Regions from separate parts of the Pseudomonas sp. GW821-FHT02H09 genome, predicted to be linked through region 1. Evidence: riboswitches for the same ligand, from Rfam matches in the RefSeq annotation. Region 1 holds a riboswitch; the other holds the start of a gene.
The links. A riboswitch is a leader RNA that binds a small molecule or an ion and turns the genes downstream of it on or off. The one in region 1 is predicted to bind cobalamin.
Positions count from the first base shown of each region.

Region 2: another riboswitch for cobalamin. It lies ahead of AC07VR_RS13185 (CbtB domain-containing protein); the one in region 1 lies ahead of cobO (cob(I)yrinic acid a,c-diamide adenosyltransferase).

Region 1 is NZ_JBWKVA010000023.1:79,277-89,004, forward strand. Features, by position in the region: gene AC07VR_RS26095 (C40 family peptidase) at 1-474, shown strand, start outside; gene AC07VR_RS26100 (class I SAM-dependent methyltransferase) at 498-1,160, shown strand; gene AC07VR_RS26105 (hypothetical protein) at 1,304-1,888, opposite strand; cobalamin riboswitch at 2,046-2,281, shown strand; gene cobO (cob(I)yrinic acid a,c-diamide adenosyltransferase) at 2,359-2,970, shown strand; gene AC07VR_RS26115 (cobyrinic acid a,c-diamide synthase CobB) at 2,981-4,363, shown strand; gene bluB (5,6-dimethylbenzimidazole synthase) at 4,360-5,010, shown strand; gene cbiB (adenosylcobinamide-phosphate synthase CbiB) at 5,007-5,915, shown strand; gene cobD (threonine-phosphate decarboxylase CobD) at 5,908-6,903, shown strand; gene AC07VR_RS26135 (cobyric acid synthase) at 6,900-8,351, shown strand; gene cobU (bifunctional adenosylcobinamide kinase/adenosylcobinamide-phosphate guanylyltransferase) at 8,502-9,023, shown strand; gene cobT (nicotinate-nucleotide--dimethylbenzimidazole phosphoribosyltransferase) at 9,020-9,728, shown strand, end outside.
Region 2 is NZ_JBWKVA010000008.1:169,526-179,253, forward strand. Features, by position in the region: gene cobN (cobaltochelatase subunit CobN) at 1-2,980, opposite strand, end outside; gene cobW (cobalamin biosynthesis protein CobW) at 2,984-4,063, opposite strand; cobalamin riboswitch at 4,158-4,371, opposite strand; cobalamin riboswitch at 4,561-4,789, shown strand; gene AC07VR_RS13185 (CbtB domain-containing protein) at 4,890-5,084, shown strand; gene AC07VR_RS13190 (CbtA family protein) at 5,096-5,797, shown strand; gene AC07VR_RS13195 (cobalamin biosynthesis protein) at 5,794-6,207, shown strand; gene cobM (precorrin-4 C(11)-methyltransferase) at 6,289-7,035, shown strand; gene nfuA (Fe-S biogenesis protein NfuA) at 7,239-7,823, opposite strand; gene AC07VR_RS13210 (fatty acid cis/trans isomerase) at 7,924-9,728, opposite strand, start outside.

The sequences.
Region 1 (9,728 bases):
AGCCATACTCCGCCGCCAGCTCCGGTGGTTCGGCCTCCTGTTTTCGCTTCCCCTCAAACCTATTCGCCTGCCGCTGAAGACGTGCTTTTCCGTGCGTTGGGCCTGGTGGGTACGCCTTATCGTTGGGGGGGTAATACGCCGGATTCGGGTTTTGATTGCAGTGGCCTGATCGGCTATGTCTATCGCGATGCAGCTGGCATCACTCTGCCGCGTTCGACCCGCGAGATGATCGGCATGCGCGCTCAGGATGTCGACCAGAATGCACTGCAAACCGGCGATCTGGTATTTTTCGCCACCAATGGCGGCTCGCAAGTCAGTCACGCCGGGATCTATGTCGGCGAAGGCCGGTTTGTTCACGCGCCGGCCACTGGCGGAACGGTTAAGCTGGACAGTCTGTCCAAAACCTATTGGCAGAAAGCCTATCTAAGCGCCAAGCGGGTATTGCAGCCTGAGCATCTGGCGCGCAACCCTTAGGTCGCACCTTTGCAGAGGTTGTCATGACCGCTCGCACTCTCAATCTCGACGATTCCCTCTACAGCTATCTGCTGGATGTTTCCCTGCGCGAAACGCCGTTGTTGCGCCGCTTGCGTGACGAAACCCAGGCCTTGCCCATGGCCCGCTGGCAGGTGGCGCCCGAGCAGGGTCAGTTCCTCGCGTTGTTGGTCAAGCTGACCGGCGCCAGGCGTTTGCTGGAAGTCGGTACTTTCACCGGCTACAGCGCCTTGTGCATGGCCGCAGCCTTGCCGGATGACGGTACCTTGATTTGCTGCGATATCCCGGGTGATTACAACGCCACTGCACGCCGTTACTGGCAGGAGGCGGGTGTGGCGCAGCGAATTGATTTGCGTCTGGCGCCTGCACTGGAAACCCTGGCGCAGATCGAGCAGCAAGGGCAGGGTGGCTGTTTCGACTTGATCTTCATCGATGCTGACAAAGCCAACTATCCTGCCTATCTGGAGAGTGCCTTGCGTCTGCTGCGAAGTGGCGGTCTGGCGATTTTCGATAACACGCTGTGGAGCGGGCGGGTGCTTGAGGTGAATCCTGAGAGTGAAGACACTCGAGCCATCCAGGCATTGAACCGCGCCTTGAAGGATGACTTGCGTGTCGATTTGTCACTGTTGCCGTTAGGCGATGGCCTGACGTTGTGCCGCAAACTGTAGGAGCACAGCTTGCTGGCGATGGCGATGGCGATGGCGATGGCGATGGCGATGGCAGTGGCGAGTTGCGGCTTGAGTATGCTGGTTCCCCTATGAATGCACCGATGTAACCATAGAGAGGCGAAGCTGCCCGGTGGTTCAGCGTTTCAGCCGCGGGCTTCTTTGAATAGCACGGCGACGCCCGGATGATAGTTGCCTGCTTCATTGCGCAACTTGTGATAGGGGTAAGGGAAGTACCAGGCCACGGCGCAGGTATGTTCCTTTTGCAGATCGTCGACCATGTCCTGGAGTTCTTCTGGGGTGGCGCTGTGTTGTGGTTTGTGTGGCGCTACGAACAGGCAACCGAGCTTCAGATCGCTGGCGTAGCTGATCTTCCTGGCATCGCTCACGGCGTCGAGCAGCGCTTGAGTGAGGTTCAGGTTATTGACCCGCGGCCAGCGCTGGGTGGCCTGGATGTAGACCCGTTCCTCATTGGTGGCGATGTAGAGGTCGGCACGTCCATTGCGGTCGCCGTCTTCCTGCTGTTTTTTCGTCGGGGTCTGTTCCAGTGTCACCATTTCCGACATCCAGGCGGCAGCCGAGAGCAGCCCAAGGTTGGTGCGTTCATCAAACCAATAAGGGGATTCGTTATCACCGCGTACCTGGATGTAGCGATCGATACATTCAAACCAGCGCTCCAGCACTGGGCGCAGGAATTCCAGCTTCGGATTGCTGATGATCATGCCTTGCATGTTGCCCACCTTTATTTTTGTGATGTTAGTGTTGTGGCTATTTGATATCACTGCTTTCAGTGTGGCACAAGATTGGCGTCAGTTTATTGAACGACGGCACATAATATCGCGGGCGAACGCCCCGGGTTTAATTGACGCTCCACCCCCAACCCTCTAACCTTCGCGACTTGTTTCAGGTGCTCTGTGACCCAAGGTCGACAGAGTGAAACAGGGAAGCCGGTGAGTGTGCGTTCTTTAACAGAACGGACAGCGATCCCGGCGCTGCCCCCGCAACGGTAAATGAGTCAAGGCTGCGCTTTTGGCCACTGTGTCGACTGTCGATACGGGAAGGCGTGCAGCTCGGCAGCGATGCCCCTCATGAGCCCGGAGACCGGCCTGATCCATCCAGCGGCATCACGGTGGGCGATGCCAGGCTTATGCCGTCTATTTCTATTCCTGCCCCCCCGTTATCGTTCCAACGGAGAGCTGCCATGACTGAATCCCCCGATCGTGACGAACGCCATCTGGCGCGTATGTTGCGCAAAAAAGCCGTGATCGACGAGCGTATTGCCAACTCGCCGAACGAGTGCGGGCTGCTGTTGGTCCTGACCGGCAACGGCAAAGGCAAGAGCAGTTCTGCCTTTGGCATGCTTGCACGGGCCATGGGCCACGGAATGAAATGCGGCGTGGTGCAGTTCATCAAGGGTCGCAACAGCACCGGGGAGGAGCTGTTCTTTCGACGCTTTCCCGAGCAAGTACGCTTTCACGTCATGGGCGAAGGCTTCACCTGGGAAACCCAGGATCGCCAGCGTGACATCGCCGCAGCCGAAGCGGCCTGGGAAGTGTCCCGTGAACTGCTGCGTGACCCGGCCATTGGCCTGGTGGTGCTTGACGAGCTGAACATCGCCCTCAAGCACGGTTATCTCGACCTGGACCTGGTTCTCAGCGATTTGCAGGCTCGCCCGCCAATGCAGCACGTGCTGGTAACCGGCCGCGGCGCCAAGCCCGAAATGATTGATCTGGCCGACACGGTTACCGAAATGGGCGTGCTCAAACATGCGTTCCAGGCCGGGATCAAAGCGCAAAAGGGCATTGAGCTGTGAGTATTGAAGCATGAGTGATGCACGTCATTGTCCGGCGGTATTGATCGCCGCACCGGCTTCCGGTCAGGGCAAGACCACCGTGACCGCCGCGCTGGCCCGCTTGCATCGCAATCAGGGGCGCAAGGTCCGGGTATTCAAGTGCGGTCCGGACTTTCTCGACCCGATGATTCTCGAGCGCGCCAGCGGCGCGCCGGTGTATCAATTGGACATGTGGATGGTCGGCGAACAAGAAAGCCGTCGACTGCTGTGGGAAGCGGCGGGCGAGGCTGACCTGATCCTGATCGAAGGCGTCATGGGCCTGTTCGACGGTACGCCGTCCAGCGCCGATTTGGCGCGGCACTTCGGCGTACCGGTGCTCGCCGTGATCGACGGTACGGCCATGGCCCAGACGTTCGGTGCTCTGGCCTTGGGGCTGGCGCGCTATCAGGCGGACTTGCCGTTTGCCGGCGTTCTGGCCAACCGGGTTGGCACGTTGCGCCACGCGCAATTGCTCGAAGGCAGCCTGACCGAAGGCCTGCGCTGGTATGGCGCGCTGTCTCGCGAAACCGGGATCGAACTGCCGAGCCGCCACCTGGGCCTGGTGCAGGCCAGCGAACTGAATGATCTGGATCTGCGCCTCGACGCGGCGGCCGAAGCCTTGGCCAGCAGTTGTGAAGTGGCGTTGCCGCCGGCAGTCGGGTTCGCTGCGCCTGAGGTTGTCGTCGCCGAGCCATTATTGGCCGGTGTGCGGATTGCCGTGGCTCGCGATGAGGCATTTGCTTTCACCTACGGGGCGAGCCTGGACCTGCTACGGGCGATGGGCGCCGAGTTGCTGTTCTTTTCGCCGATCCATGATCGCGAACTGCCCGAGGCTGACAGCTTGTACCTGCCGGGCGGCTACCCGGAATTGCATCATGTTGCGCTGGCGGAAAACGCCACGATGCTGGCTGCGATCCGCGCGCACCACGCGGCCGACAAGCCGTTGCTGGCCGAGTGTGGCGGCATGTTGTATCTGCTCGACTCCCTGACCGATGTCGACGGTCAGCGCGCCGAACTGGTGGGGTTGCTCGCCGGCGAAGCGGTGATGCAAAAGCGTCTCGCGGCGTTGGCCTTGCAGGCAGTTGATCTGCCAGAGGGCTCGTTGCGCGGCCACACCTATCATCACTCGCTGACCAGTACAGCGCTTGAGCCGATAGCCCGGGGCCTGAGTCCTAACGGTGGGCGTGGCGCCGAAGCGGTCTACCGTGACGGTCGAATGACCGCTTCCTATGTGCACTTCTATTTCCCTTCCAATCCCTCTGCGGTGGCCGCACTTTTTGCGCCTGGCTCGCAAACCGCTATCGCGAGCAAGCTCGCTCCCACACTAGATCGTGTACTTCCTGTAGGAGCGAGCTTGCTCGCGAAGAGGCCATGACCGACAACGCCTTTAGTCCGGCCGAACGTGAGGCTGTTTATCGCGTGATTGGCGAGCGCCGCGACATGCGTCACTTTGCTGGCGGCACCGTCGAGCCCGAACTGCTCAGGCGTCTGCTCGAGGCCGCCCATCAAGCTCCAAGCGTGGGCCTGATGCAGCCGTGGCGGTTTATCCGCATCACCGACCGCCCGTTGCGCGGCAAAATTCAGCAACTGGTCGAAGAAGAACGTGTACGCACTGCCGAGGCGCTGGGCGAACGTTCCGACGACTTCATGAAGTTGAAAGTCGAAGGCATCAACGACTGCGCTGAAGTGCTGGTCGCCGCGCTGATGGACGATCGCGAGCGGCATATCTTTGGGCGCCGGACCTTGCCGGAGATGGACATGGCGTCGTTGTCCTGCGCTATTCAGAATCTCTGGCTGGCGTCCCGCGCCGAAGGCCTGGGGATGGGCTGGGTGTCGCTGTTCGAGCCCCAGGCGCTGGCCGACTTGCTGGGTCTGCCGGCCGGGGCCAAACCGCTGGCGGTATTGTGCCTGGGTCCGGTCACGGCGTTTTATCCGGCCCCCATGTTGGTGCTTGAAGGCTGGGCGCAGCCGCGCCCGCTGAGTGAATTGCTGTATGAGAATTATTGGGGAGTGAGTCAATGAGTGTGGCGTTGTTGAGTGCCGCCGCGGTCGCGCTGGATGCGCTGCTGGGCGAACCCAGGCGCTGGCATCCGCTGGTGGCGTTCGGCCGTTTTGCCGATCGCATCGAGCAACGTTTCAACTCCGGCGGTCGTGGCTGGCGCAGTCACGGCGTCACTGCCTGGGTGATGGCGGTGTTGCCGCTGACTCTATTGGTGACCGCCTTTGCCTGGCTGCCATATATCGGTTGGCTGGTCGAGATCCTCGCGTTGTATTGCGCCCTTGGCTTGCGCAGCCTTGGCGAGCATGTCAAGCCGGTCGCTCAGGCTCTGCGCAGCGATGATCTGGAGCAAGCACGACGTCGAGTGGGCTATCTGGTCAGCCGTCAGACCAGTGAGCTTGATTCCACGGAAGTCGCCCGGGCCGCCACTGAGTCGGTGTTGGAAAACGGTAGCGATGCGGTGTTCGCTGCGTTGTTCTGGTTTGCCGTCGCCGGCGCACCGGGGGTGGTGCTGTATCGCCTGAGTAATACGCTGGACGCGATGTGGGGCTATCGCAATGAACGCTTCGAACGCTTTGGCTGGGCGGCGGCGAAGATCGACGATGCTCTTAACTATATTCCTGCTCGCCTGGTTGCCCTGACCTACGCGCTCTTGGGCAAGACCCGTCTGGCGCTGAAGTGCTGGCGGACTCAGGGACCCACCTGGGACAGCCCGAACGCAGGTCCGGTAATGGCAGCGGGCGCGGGGGCCTTGGGCGTAGAGTTGGGCGGGGCAGCGATCTACCACGGTGAACTGCACCAGCGTCCGCAACTGGGTGAGGGCGTGCCGGCTGATGCCAACTCCATCGACCGTGGCTGGCAACTGGTGCAGCGCGGGGTGTGGTTATGGTTGCTGATTTTCTGCGTGGGAGCTGAGCTCTATGCTTGACCACGGCGGACGGTTGCGCAAGGCCGCGCTGCAATACGGTATTGCCGAAGCGGATTGGCTGGACCTGTCCAGTGGCCTTGCGCCTTGGCCGTGGCCGGTACCGCAAATCCCTCTGCGGGCCTGGGCGCGTTTGCCGGAAACCGATGATGGTCTTGAGCAAGCCGCCTGCGATTACTACGGCGCGACTCAAGTGCTACCGGTTCCGGGCTCGCAAGCGGCAATCCAGTTGCTGCCGCGATTACGCCGTGCCGGCAAGGTTGGCGTGCTCTCGCCCTGTTACGCCGAGCATGCCGAGGCATGGCGCCGCTGCGGCTACATCGTGCGTGAGGTGCTGGAGCAGGAAGTAGACTTCTTTCTCGACCACCTTGACGTGCTGGTGGTGGTCAACCCGAATAACCCCACCGGCCTGAGCCTGACCCCGGATCGGTTACTCGACTGGCATGCTCGACTGGCGCAACGCGGCGGCTGGCTGGTGGTCGATGAAGCGTTCATGGACAACACACCGCAGCTCAGTCTGGCCGCTCATGCCAATCAGGTCGGGTTGATCGTTTTGCGATCATTCGGCAAGTTTTTCGGTTTGGCCGGTGTACGTCTGGGCTTCGTGCTGGCCGAGCGCAAACTGCTCAAATTGCTCGCCGAACAGGTCGGACCCTGGGCGGTCAGTGGGCCGACACGGGTGTTGGGGCAGGTTTGCCTGCGCGATACGGTGGGGCATGCCCGGCAACGTCTGCGCAGCGAAGAAGCCAGTCAACGGTTGACGCAAGTGCTTGAGCACCATGGATTCAAGCCACAGGGCGGCTGCGCCTTGTTCCAATGGCTGATCACTGAGCGCGCTGAACATCTGCACGAATTCATGGCTCAACGCGGCATTCTGTTGCGGTTGTTTACCCACAACAGCAGCCTGCGTTTCGGCTTGCCGGCCGATGAAGCCGATTGGCTGCGCCTCAATCAAGCGTTAGAGGCCTACACCAAGGAACAAACACCATGACCACGCTGATGGTGCAAGGCACCACCTCGGACGCCGGTAAAAGTACGCTGGTAACGGCGCTGTGCCGCTGGCTGACCCGCCAAGGCGTCCGCGTCGTGCCCTTCAAACCGCAGAACATGGCGCTCAATAGCGCGGTAACGGCGGATGGCGGCGAGATCGGTCGTGCACAAGCGGTGCAGGCTCAGGCCGCCAATCTTGAACCGCACACCGACATGAACCCGGTGCTGCTCAAGCCCAACAGTGAGACCGGCGCGCAGGTGATCATTCATGGTCGCGCGGTGACCAGCATGAACGCCGTGGCCTATCACGACTACAAATCCATCGCCATGCAGGCGGTTTTGGCTTCCCATCAACGCTTGAGTGCTGCCTACCCGGTGGTGATGGTCGAGGGCGCGGGTTCGCCGGCCGAGATTAATCTGCGTGCTGGCGATATCGCCAACATGGGGTTTGCCGAAGCGGTGGACTGCCCGGTGTTGCTGATCGCTGACATCAATCGCGGTGGAGTGTTTGCCCATTTGGTGGGCACTTTGGAATTGTTGTCGGCCAGCGAGCAGGCACGGGTCAAAGGCTTCATCATCAACCGTTTTCGTGGCGACATTGCCTTGCTGCAACCGGGCCTCGACTGGCTCCAGGAGCGCACCGGCAAGCCGGTAGTTGGCGTGTTGCCATACGTGATGGACCTGCACCTGGAGGCTGAAGACGGCATCGATCAGCGTCAGACCGACAAGGTCGGGCAGGTGTTGAAAGTGGTGGTGCCGGTCTTGCCGCGCATCAGCAACCACACCGATTTCGATCCGCTGCGTCTGCACCCGCAAGTCGATCTGCAATTCGTCGGTCCGGGCCAGCCGATTCCTCCGGCTGATTTGATTGTTCTTCCCGGTTCGAAAAGCGTACGCAGCGACCTCGCGTTCTTGCGCGCCAACGGCTGGGACACGGCTATCTCGCGGCACCTGCGCTACGGCGGCAAGCTGCTGGGAATCTGCGGCGGTTTGCAGATGCTCGGCGAGCAGTTGCATGACCCGCTGGGGCTTGAAGGTGCGCCGGGGTCCAGTGCCGGTCTGGGCCTGCTGGCCTTCGCCACAGTCCTTGAAGAAGAGAAGCAACTGCGCAACGTACGCGGCCATCTGGCGCTGGAAGACGCGCCAGTCAACGGTTATGAGATTCATGCCGGAGTCACTACCGGTGCCGCGCTGGAGCGGGCTGCCGTGTATCTGGATGACGGCCGCAGTGATGGCGCGCAAAGTACGGACGGGCAGATTTTCGGCACCTATCTGCATGGCCTGTTCGAGTCGTCGGCGGCTTGCAGTGCGCTGTTGCGCTGGGCGGGTTTGCAGGAGGTGCAGGAGGTGGACTACCACTCCTTGCGCGAGCGTGACATTGAGCGCTTGGCCGATCTGGTGGAAAAGCATCTTGATACGAGCTATTTGCGCGAACTCTGTGGGATTTAGGGTGAGTGTTATGGCCCTATCGCGAGCAAGCTCGCTCCTACATTTAATCCGGCAGGGCACGCAATTGCGGCACAACGAAAATCCACTGTAGGAGCGAGCTTGCTCGCGATGGGGCCAGTGGCCGCACCGCTAAATTGAAGGGATATGACCATGCTGCAACTGATCCTCGGCGGCGCCCGCTCCGGTAAAAGTCGTCTGGCTGAAAAACTCGCCTGCGACAGCGGTCTGGCCGTGACTTATATAGCGACCAGCCAGCCGCTGGATGGCGAAATGAACGAGCGCATTGCCCATCATCGCCAGCGTCGTCCGGTTGAATGGTCGTTGATCGAAGAACCCTTGGAGCTGGCCCGCGTATTGCGCGACACCGCCAGCGCCGAACGTTGCCTGCTGGTGGATTGCCTGACCTTGTGGCTGACCAACCTGCTGATGCTGGAAAACCCCGAGCGCCTGGCCCTTGAGCGTGAGGCGCTGCTGGAGTGCCTGGGGTCTTTGCCGGGTGAAATTGTTTTTGTCAGCAACGAGACCGGTCTGGGTGTCGTGCCGCTGGGCGAATTGACTCGCCGCTATGTCGATGAAGCCGGTTGGTTGCATCAAGCCCTGGCTGAGCGCTGTCAGCGTGTTGTACTGACCGTCGCCGGCCTGCCCCTGACTTTGAAAGGAACTGCGTTATGAATAACTCCTGGTGGCTGAACCCGTGCAAACCGATCGATGCACTGGCTTACGAGCAGGCGGCGGTCCGTCAGCAGCAATTGACCAAGCCGGCCGGTTCCCTGGGCCAGCTTGAGTCTATCGCGGTGCAGTTGGCCGGGTTGCAAGGGCGTATCAAGCCGAGTCTGAATCAGTTATGGATTGCGATCTTTGCAGGTGACCACGGCGTAGTCGCTGAAGGCGTCTCGGCGTTCCCTCAGGAAGTCACCGGGCAGATGCTGCACAACTTCGTCAGCGGCGGTGCGGCAATCAGCGTGTTGGCGCGGCAACTGGGGGCGCAGCTCGAAGTAGTCGATCTGGGCACTGTCACGCCTTCGCTGAATCTGCCGGGCGTGCGTCATCTGAACATTGGCGCTGGCACACAGAACTTTGTTAACGGCCCCGCCATGACGCATGCTCAAGGCGAATTAGCCCTGCAAGCCGGACGGGACAGCGTGCGCCGTGCCATTGCGGCAGGTGCCGAGCTGTTTATCGGCGGTGAGATGGGCATCGGCAACACCACGGCTGCGAGCGCCGTGGCCTGCGCGTTGCTCGATTGTCCGGTGGCGCATCTGGTTGGGCCTGGCACTGGCCTGAATGCCGCGGGCGTCAGCCATAAAGTGCACGTCATCGAGCGCGCGCTGGCATTGCATGCCGCCCAGCGCGGCGATGCGCTGCTGACCTTGTTCA
Region 2 (9,728 bases), on a different contig from region 1:
TCATGTCATCCGGCTCGTCCAGCGCGGCAACGGCCTGCACCGCCGCATCGAACAAACGGATCAGGTTGGCGAAGGCATCGCGGAAGAACCCGGAAACCCGCAAGGTGACATCAACCCGCGGCCGGTCCAGCAAGCTCAGAGGCAGGATTTCGAAATCGTCGACCCGCTGACTGCCAGTGGCCCACACCGGACGCACACCCATCAACGCCATGGCCTGGGCGATATCGTCACCGCCGGTACGCATGGTCGCCGTGCCCCAGACCGAAAGCCCAAGCTGACGCAGGTGGTCGCCGTGATCCTGCAAATGCCGCTCAAGAATCAGGTTCGCCGACTGAAAGCCGATACGCCAGGCAGTGGTGGTCGGCAGGTTACGCACGTCCACCGAGAAAAAGTTACGCCCGGTGGGCAATACATCCAGCCGCCCGCGGCTCGGCGCACCACTGGGGCCCGCCGGAACGAAACGCCCGCTCAGGGCATCCAGCAGACCGCGCATTTCTGCCGGGCCACAGGCGTCCAGACGCGGCGCAACGACTTCGCGCAGGCTTTCGATAATTGCCTTCACCTCGGCCCAGCCCGGTTCGTTCAACGTGTCGACATCAGCGCTTAACACCCGCTCGATCAACTGCGCGGCAAACAGCTCGAGGCGCTCACGGCTATCGCCGGTGGTGCGCCAAAGCTCATTGCTCAGCGTCTGCAGTTCAACCGGTCGCGGTCCGGTCCAGGGATCAGCCAACACACAGTCCAGCGGATCGAAACCCAGTTCGAAGGCCTTGGCCAAGGCTCGCAGCAAACTCGACTGCGCACCGCGTCCATCGCCACGGGGAATACGCAGTAACGCCAACAGGGTATCGATGCGCAAGCGGCCGGTTGGCGACTCGCCGAACACATGCAAGCCATCGCGGATCTGCGACTCCTTCAAGTCGCACAAATAGGTGTCCAGACGCGGCAGCCAGATCGCCGCGTCAGCGTCGCTGTCGAGCTTTTCGTCCAGTTGCAGTTCGCGGTCGATCCGGGTTTCGCGCACCAGTTTCAGAATGTCGCGCTGCAACTCCCGGGCTCGGCGCGGATCAAGCAACTGCGCTTCGTAATACTCGTCGGCCAGCAACTCGAGATCGCGCAGCGGGCCGTAGGTTTCAGCGCGGGTCAACGGCGGCATCAGGTGATCGATGATTACCGCCTGGGTGCGACGCTTGGCCTGGGCGCCCTCACCCGGGTCATTGACAATAAACGGATAGATGTTCGGCAATGGCCCCAGCAGCGCATCCGGCCAGCAGTTTTCCGAAAGACCGACGCCCTTGCCCGGCAACCACTCGAGGTTGCCGTGCTTGCCGACGTGGATTACCCCATGGGTGCCGTAGGTTTGTCGCAACCAGAAATAGAACGCCAGATAGCCATGAGGCGGCACCAGGTCCGGGTCGTGATAGACCGCGCTCGGGTCGACCTGATAGCCCCGCGCCGGTTGAATGCCAACGAAAGTCAGGCCAAAACGCAGACCTGCGATCATCATCCGCCCGCCGCGGAACATCGGATCGCTTTCAGGCGCGCCCCAGCGCTCAAGCACCGCGTTGCGATTGGCTTCGGGCAGGCAATTGAACATCAAGCAATAGTCGTCCAGTGCCAGGCTTTGCTGGCATGGCCGCTGGTCGATGCTCTCCAGATCATTGCTGACCCCGCCAAGCAATTGCTGAATCAGCGCTGTGCCACTTTCAGGCAGTTGCGCCGGCAGCGGATAGCCCTCAGCGTGCAGCGCCCGCAGGATATTCAGCGCAGCGGCCGGGGTGTCGAGGCCCACGCCGTTGCCGATCCGGCCATCACGGGTCGGGTAGTTGGCAAGAATCAGCGCGATACGCTTTTCGCCATTCGGTACCCGCGCCAGATCAATCCAGCGCCGCGCCAGTTCGGCGACGAAGTCCATACGCGCAGGCGCAGGTCGGTAGCAGACCACATCGGACTGACTGCGCTCGCTGCGCCAGGCCAGGTCCTTGAAGCTGATGGGCCGACTGATGATGCGCCCGTCCAGCTCCGGCAAAGCGATATGCATGGCCAGGTCTCGCGGCCCGAGGCCCTGCTCGCTGGCGCGCCAGCCGGGCTCGTTGTCCTGGGCGCAGATCGCCTGGATCACCGGGATATTACGCCGGAAAGGCCGCAGATGCGGTGCTTCAGGACTGGACTGGGCAAAACCGGTGGTGTTCAGAATCACCCCAGCCTCGACCTCGTCCAGCCAATCTTCGACCATCGCCAGGCAGCCAGGCTCTTTCAAACTGGCCAGCGCAATCGGCAACGGGTTAAGCCCCGCCGCCTGCAAGCGCTGGCAGAAAACATCGATAAAAGCGGTGTTCGCCGCCTGCAGGTGCGAGCGATAGAACAACACCGCCGCCACGGGTTGATCAGCGTGCCAGTCGGCTTGCCAATCGCTGAGCGTGGCGCTGCTTTTGCGCGGATGGTAAATCGCCGTACGCGGCAGGATTTGTGGTTCGGCCCATGGGTAATCGCGATCCAGCCAGCGACTGGCCAGGCAGCGATACAGGTCCAGCGCGTTGCCCAAACCACCTTGACGCAGGAAGTGCCAAAGCCGATCGCGGTCTTCGGCGACCACCGTGCTCAGGTCGCTCAGTTCCGGGTCGGGACGATCGTCGCCGGGCACCAGAATCAGTTGCACGCCCTTCTCGGCCAGCTGCACCAGACGCTCGATGCCGTAACGCCAATAACCGATCCCGCCGTGCAGCGAGATCAGAATGACTTTGGCGTGACACAAGACTTCGTCGACGTACAGGTCGACCGAGGCGTGGTTCTGTACCTGCATCGGGTTGGCCAGACGCAGGCTCGGGTAGTCGTCCGGTAATTGCTGCGCGGCTTCGGCGAGCAGCGCCAGGCTGGAATCGCCGCTGCACAGGATCACCAGCTCGGCGGGGGTTTGTCCAAGGTCGGCAATGTTGTCATCCGACACGAAACCTCCGGGCTGGGTCCTGAGCAGGTGCATGGCTCAGGCGCCGAGTGCGGCGCGCAATTGCGCTTCGATCAGAGCGGCATCCAGTTCCTGGCCAATCAGTACCAGGCGTGTTGCACGCGGCTCATCGGCGCGCCAGGCACGGTCGAAATGTCTGTCGAAGCGCGTGCCCACGCCCTGGATCAGCAAGCGCATCGGCTTGTTCGCAACCGCGGCGAAACCTTTGACCCGCAGAATGCCGTGCTGAACCACCAACTGGGTCAGGGCATCCAGCAGCAGGCTTTCGTCGGCCTGGGGCAGTTCGATGGAAATGGAATCGAAGGCGTCGTGGTCATGGTCATCATGCCCTTCACTATCGGCATCACCGTCGTGATGATGGTCGTGGTGGCTGTGACGGCTGTCGATATGCTCTTCGGAACCGGCGCCCAGACCAATCAAAACCTCCAGAGGCAAGCGACCGCTGCTGGCTTCGATGATTTTTACTGCTGGCGGCAGTTCTTCGGCGACTTCCAGGCGCACTTTGGCCAGGTCTTCAGGGCTGATCAGGTCGGCTTTGTTGAGGATCACCAGGTCGGCGCTGGCCAGCTGGTCGGCGAACAGTTCGTGCAGCGGTGATTCGTGGTCCAGGTTCGGGTCAAGCTTGCGCTGGGCGTCGACTTGATCCGGGAACGCAGCGAAGGTGCCGGCGGCCACGGCCGGGCTGTCGACCACCGTGATCACTGCATCGACAGTGCAGGCACTGCGGATTTCCGGCCACTGGAAGGCTTGCACCAGCGGTTTGGGCAGCGCCAGGCCAGAGGTTTCGATGAGGATGTGATCCAGGTCGGCGCGACGGGCAACCAGCTCGCGCATCACCGGGAAGAACTCTTCCTGGACGGTGCAGCACAGGCAACCGTTGGCCAGTTCATAGACCCGGCCGCTGGCCTCTTCTTCAGTGCAACCGATGGAACATTGCTTGAGAATTTCGCCGTCGATGCCCAGCTCGCCAAATTCGTTGACGATCACTGCAATGCGGCGGCCCTGGGCGTTATCAAGCATATGCCGCAGCAAGGTGGTTTTGCCCGAGCCGAGGAAGCCGGTGACGATGGTGACGGGAAGTTTGGCCAGTGTTTTCATCGGATGCCCTTTGGCAAGGTGGCGGGCATACGGGACGACAACCACACCGATGGGCGCGGAAGATTTCGCCACCGGATCACCCCGCCCGGTTGTAGTGAGAATCTGGTACGAGGCAGGTCTCCTGGCTGACGGCCTGCCGGTCTTTCGACTGGCGATTTCTGCGCCTTCCCGCTCGCTCTATGGATAGAGGGTGCAGTGGCATGGCAGAAACGGAACCGTTCACAGTTGCGGGGGCAGCCGCGGCATTGACCGCGTTCCCTTCTTAGCTTCGGCGAGAGTGCCGAAGAACCTCGAAAGCGCAAGGCTACGCATCGCTTGGGGGCGGGTCAATGTCCGGACAGAGATCTATGGTGACTGTGACGACGCCATCGCGAGCAAGCTCGCTCCTACATTCAATCGCGGTCCCCTTGTAGGAGCGAGCTTGCTCGCGATGGAAGCGCCTCGGTCCAACAAGTGAGAAACCTTGCCAATTGACTCTCATCCCCCGCCCATGCTCTCCTACGCAACTTGTTACGGGTGCCCTTCACAGGGTGAAACGGGAAACCGGTGAGTCATGTGCTTTACTCAAAGCCTTGATCAGTCCGGTGCTGCCCCCGCAACGGTAAGCGAGCGAAGAGTCAGATCCACTGTGCCAGCAGTTCGGCATGGGAAGGTGACTCTTGCAGGTGAAGGCACTGGCCCAAACCCCTCGTGAGCCCGGAGACCGGCCCGCAATACTGAAATAACAAACCCGCGGTGGGCGGGCGCTGTTTGAACCGCTGCGAGCCTGTCTCGCAGGGGTTTTCATGCGCTCGATTCACCCGCTGACACATCAGAGGGAAGCGCCATGTCGATCATCAGCAGCACCCGCCACGCAGGCACCGCCAGCACCACGTCCACCCTGAGCCAACGTCTGATTGCCGCCATCGGCGCATCGATTCTGGGCGCGTGCCTGGTGTATTTCGCCGGTTTCTCGCATATCGAAGCGGTGCACAACGCCGCCCACGACACCCGTCACAGCTCCGCTTTTCCGTGCCATTGAGACCTGCTGACATGATCAAGCGTATTGCGCAAACCGCAGGTTTCACAGGGCTGCTCGCGGCCTTGTTGCTGACCTTGCTGCAAAGCTTCTGGGTCGCGCCGCTGATTCTCCAGGCGGAAACCTATGAAAAGGCCCCGGCCGCCGAAGTCCACGAACACGCTGAAGGCGCCATGGCCGGTCATACCCATGATGCCGAAGCCTGGGAGCCGGAGGACGGCTGGCAGCGCGTGCTCTCGACCACCGGTGGCAATCTGGTGGTGGCCGTCGGTTTCGCCCTGATGCTTGCGGGTCTCTATACCCTGCGCGCTCCGGGTCGCACGTCCGAAGGTTTGCTCTGGGGCCTGGCCGGTTACGCGACCTTCTGCCTGGCACCGACCATGGGCCTGCCGCCGGAGCTGCCCGGCACTGCCGCCGCTGACCTGCTGCAACGGCAGACCTGGTGGGCCGGGACCGCGGCGTCCACCGCTGTCGGCATTGCGCTGATCGTGTTTGGCAAACACTGGCTATTGAAGATTCTCGGCGTGGCAATTCTGGCGGTACCGCACATCATTGGCGCGCCGCAACCGCAGGTGCATTCCAGCCTGGCGCCGGAAGCGCTCGAAGCACAATTCAAAATCGCTTCGCAATTGACCAACGCCGCGTTCTGGCTGGCCCTGGGCCTGATCAGCGCCTGGTTGTTCCGTCGCAAAAGCGAAGGCCAATACCGCGCATGACTGACATCAGCACAGCGCCGACCCTGGTAGTCGGCCTGGGCTGCCAGCGTGGCTGCCCCGCCGCCACGCTACAGGCGTTGCTCGATCAGGCGTTGCAGGCTCACCACATCGATCTGCAAGCGATCCAGGCCCTGGCCAGTATCGACCTGAAACGAGAGGAGCCTGGCCTGCTTGAGCTGGCTGCGCAATTGGCGTTGCCGCTGACATTCTTCAGCAGTGCACAGCTCGCTGCCTATGAGCCACAACTGAGTCATCGCTCAGAGATCGCATTTGAACGCACCGGTTGCTATGGCGTGGCCGAAAGCGCTGCGCTGGCACTGGCCGAGCATCTGACGCAAAGCCCGGCCAAACTGCTGATCTCGCGACAGAAATACGCCCAGGCCACCTTTGCATTGGCATCTGCGCCGTAAAATCCCCGATAATCCCCGCCCTTGATCATGAGCAATCTTCATCTGAAGCATTGCCGACACGACTTTGCACAGGAAACAGCCATGACCGTCTACTTTATCGGCGCAGGTCCCGGCGACCCGGAACTGATCACCGTCAAAGGCCAGCGGCTGATCCGCAGTTGCCCGGTCATCATCTATGCCGGCTCGCTGGTGCCCGCTGCCGTGCTGGAAGGCCACCAGGCCGAACAGGTGATCAACAGTGCAGAATTGCACCTGGAGCAGATCATTGAATTGATCAAGACCGCCCATGGCAAAGGTCAGGACGTGGCCCGGGTGCATTCCGGCGATCCGAGCCTGTACGGCGCAATTGGCGAGCAGATTCGCTATTTGCGCGAGTTGAATATTCCCTTTGAAATCATCCCTGGCGTAACGGCAACCGCAGCCTGCGCGGCCCTGCTGGGCGCGGAGCTGACGCTACCGGACGTGTCCCAGAGCGTGATTCTGACCCGCTATGCCGACAAAACGGCGATGCCGGCCGGGGAAGAACTCGGCAGCCTGGCACAGCATGGAGCGACCATGGCGATTCATCTGGGGGTCAATCATCTGGAGAAAATCATCGCCGAACTGGTCCCGCACTATGGCCTGGACTGCCCGATTGCAGTGATTCATCGCGCCACCTGGCCGGATCAGGATTGGGTGGTGGGCACATTGGCTGATATTACTGAAAAGGTTCAGGCAAAGGGATTTCGTCGTACCGCGCTCATCCTGGTGGGTCGGGTGCTGGCCAGCGACAATTTCAGTGAATCGTCGCTGTATCGTGCCGGGCATGCGCATTTGTACAGACCCTGAACATGATCGTCCCCACGCTCGCGCGTGGGAACACCTCAACGGACGCTCTGCGTCAGCTCCTGGGACGCGGAGCGTCCCGGGCTGCATTCCCACGCGGAGCATGGGAACGATCAATACGAGGGCTATTTAATGACCACCTCAAATCCCAGGCATAAAAAAACGGCGCTCACGGGGCGCCGTTTTTTCTGTTTGCAGCGAACACCTTAGTAGTAGGCGTTTTCTTTCTGCGTATGGTCGGTGACGTCGCGTACACCTTTAAGCTCCGGAATACGCTCAAGCAGTGTGCGCTCGATGCCTTCCTTCAAGGTGACATCAGCCTGGCCGCAGCCCTGGCAACCACCGCCGAATTTCAGCACGGCGATACCGTCTTCAACCACATCGATCAGGCTGACCTGACCGCCGTGGCTGGCCAGCCCCGGGTTGATTTCGGTTTGCAGGTAATAGTTGATGCGCTCGTTCACCGGGCTGTCAGCGTTGACCATCGGAACTTTGGCGTTTGGCGCCTTGATGGTCAGTTGGCCGCCCATACGATCGGTGGCGTAATCAACCACGGCATCGTCCAGGAAGGCTTCGCTGAAGGAATCGATATAAGCGGTGAAGCTTTTGAGCCCCAGCGCGGTATCTTCCGGTTTTTCTTCGCCCGGCTTGCAATAGGCAATACAGGTTTCGGCGTATTGGGTGCCAGGCTGGGTAATAAAGACTCGGATGCCGATTCCCGGGGTGTTCTGCTTGGAAAGCAGATCAGCCAGATAATCGTGGGCAGCATCGGTAATGGTAATAGCGGTCATGGAAACTCCTCGCAGGCTTGGACGCAGTTTACGCCAATCATCGCGCCGGACAAAGTCCTAGTATTTTTGTCGGGAAAGAACCGGCCATCGTCACCATCGATTACAGGTTCTCGTAGCGGTTCATGTCCAGCACGCCCGCTTCCACCGGCTCGGTTGCGCGAATGTACTCGGTCAGGTCATGGAAGTACTGCCAGAACTGTGGATGGCTGCGACGAATCCCCCAGCGATCAACGATTTTCTCGAAGTGATCAGCATCCTTGGCGCTCTCCATTCGCGCAACAAACTCGGGAACCTGCTCGGCCGGGATGTTGAAGATGAAGTTCGGATAGCTGCTGAGTACGCCTGGATAAATCGTCAACGTATCCAATCCGGGTTGATAACGCAGCGCCTCGCCGAGCAGGAACGCCACGTTACTGTGGGCGCGGTTGCGCAGCAGGCTGTAGACCTCACGCTTGCCGCTTTTGGTCTCGATGCGCAGCATCGTGGCCTCTGGCAACTGATCGATGACCCGAAGCCCCGCAGCCGGGCGCGAGACCAGGCGACTCAAGGCCTGTTCGGCGTCTTGCAGGGCCGGATCGATATTCGGCCGTGAGCAATACGCGCCGTCACAGCGATTGATCGGGTCAGGCCTGGCGTTCAAGTCACCGTAGCGCGCCAGCAGTTGGTTGGCGAAATCGCGCTTCGGGTCCTTTTCATCCAGCTTCAGTGCGGTGCGTTTGTCGTTGTCGATGCTTTCATAGTCCAGCCACATCTTGAACTTGCCGCTGCTCTGGTACCAATCGTCGAGATAATCGTTCCGGGAATCGGCCGGCATCAGGCGCAGGAAGTTCTGCTCGGCGCCGTTGCGGATCAGGTCGAAATACAGACGGGTCTGGGCCTGGTGGGAAACGTTTCCGAATACATCGAAATTGACCGCCAACTGATAATACGTGCGTTCCAGCAACGGATAGTCGAACAGCCACATCGTTTGCGGTACGTCACCGATCAAGCCTTTGTTCACCGAGGCGCTGTCGAAGTGGCGGAAAATGCTCAGCAAGGCGTTGTCGTTGCCGGCCCATAGGGTCGACCAGCTTGGCGCTGGCGCATCGGCGTAGGTGTCCCGGCGCAAGGCTTCATATTCGTTGCGCTTGTCGCGATAGTTGTGCCACAGGGTCAAGACACTGCCGACATCATCATTTTGTCCCGGCATCGCCAGCAACGGCGTTGCCTTAGTGCGGTAGTTGCGGTTGGTGATGTACAGGTCATGTTCCGGCGCCTGGAACAACGCCCAGAAGTTGTCGCGAATCACGTCAGTAGCAATCTGCCCTCGGCAGACCGGACCACGGATAAAGGTCCGCACAAAGTATTCGGCATTATCGAGCATGAACTGATAACGCGCCTGCGCCGGAATCGCCTCGAACGTTTCGAACGGATTGGCCCGCCGCTCCGGCCCGTAACCGGGCAACGCATTGACGTGCCAGTTACCGCTGTAGAACAGGGTTTTGACCCGCGCCATTTTTGCCGGGCCCAGGCCAAAAGTGATGTGGGTCTTGTGCACGATCACACCCTGCACCGGCCACAAGCGGTAATAGATCTGAGTACCGGGGTCGTCATTTGGACGACGGGTGGCGATCAGGTCGATCGGCTTCCCCGGCGGCGTACGCGAACGCACCCATTGGAAGAAATGCCCCGGCTCACCGCCCTTGAAATAGATGTGTGCCAGGAACAAATGCTCAAACAGCCATCGAGCGACCAGGCTTTCCCGAGCGCCCGAGGCATTGAGCAGGCTTTCCCACTGAACAATCTGCAACGCCTCCTGGGCACTGGGCGCCAGGTCTTGATCATCGATCGGCGCCCCTGACGCCAACCAGCGTTGCAGGGTCTGGTACTGCTGATCGGTCAGGCCCGTCACCGCCAGCGGCATGC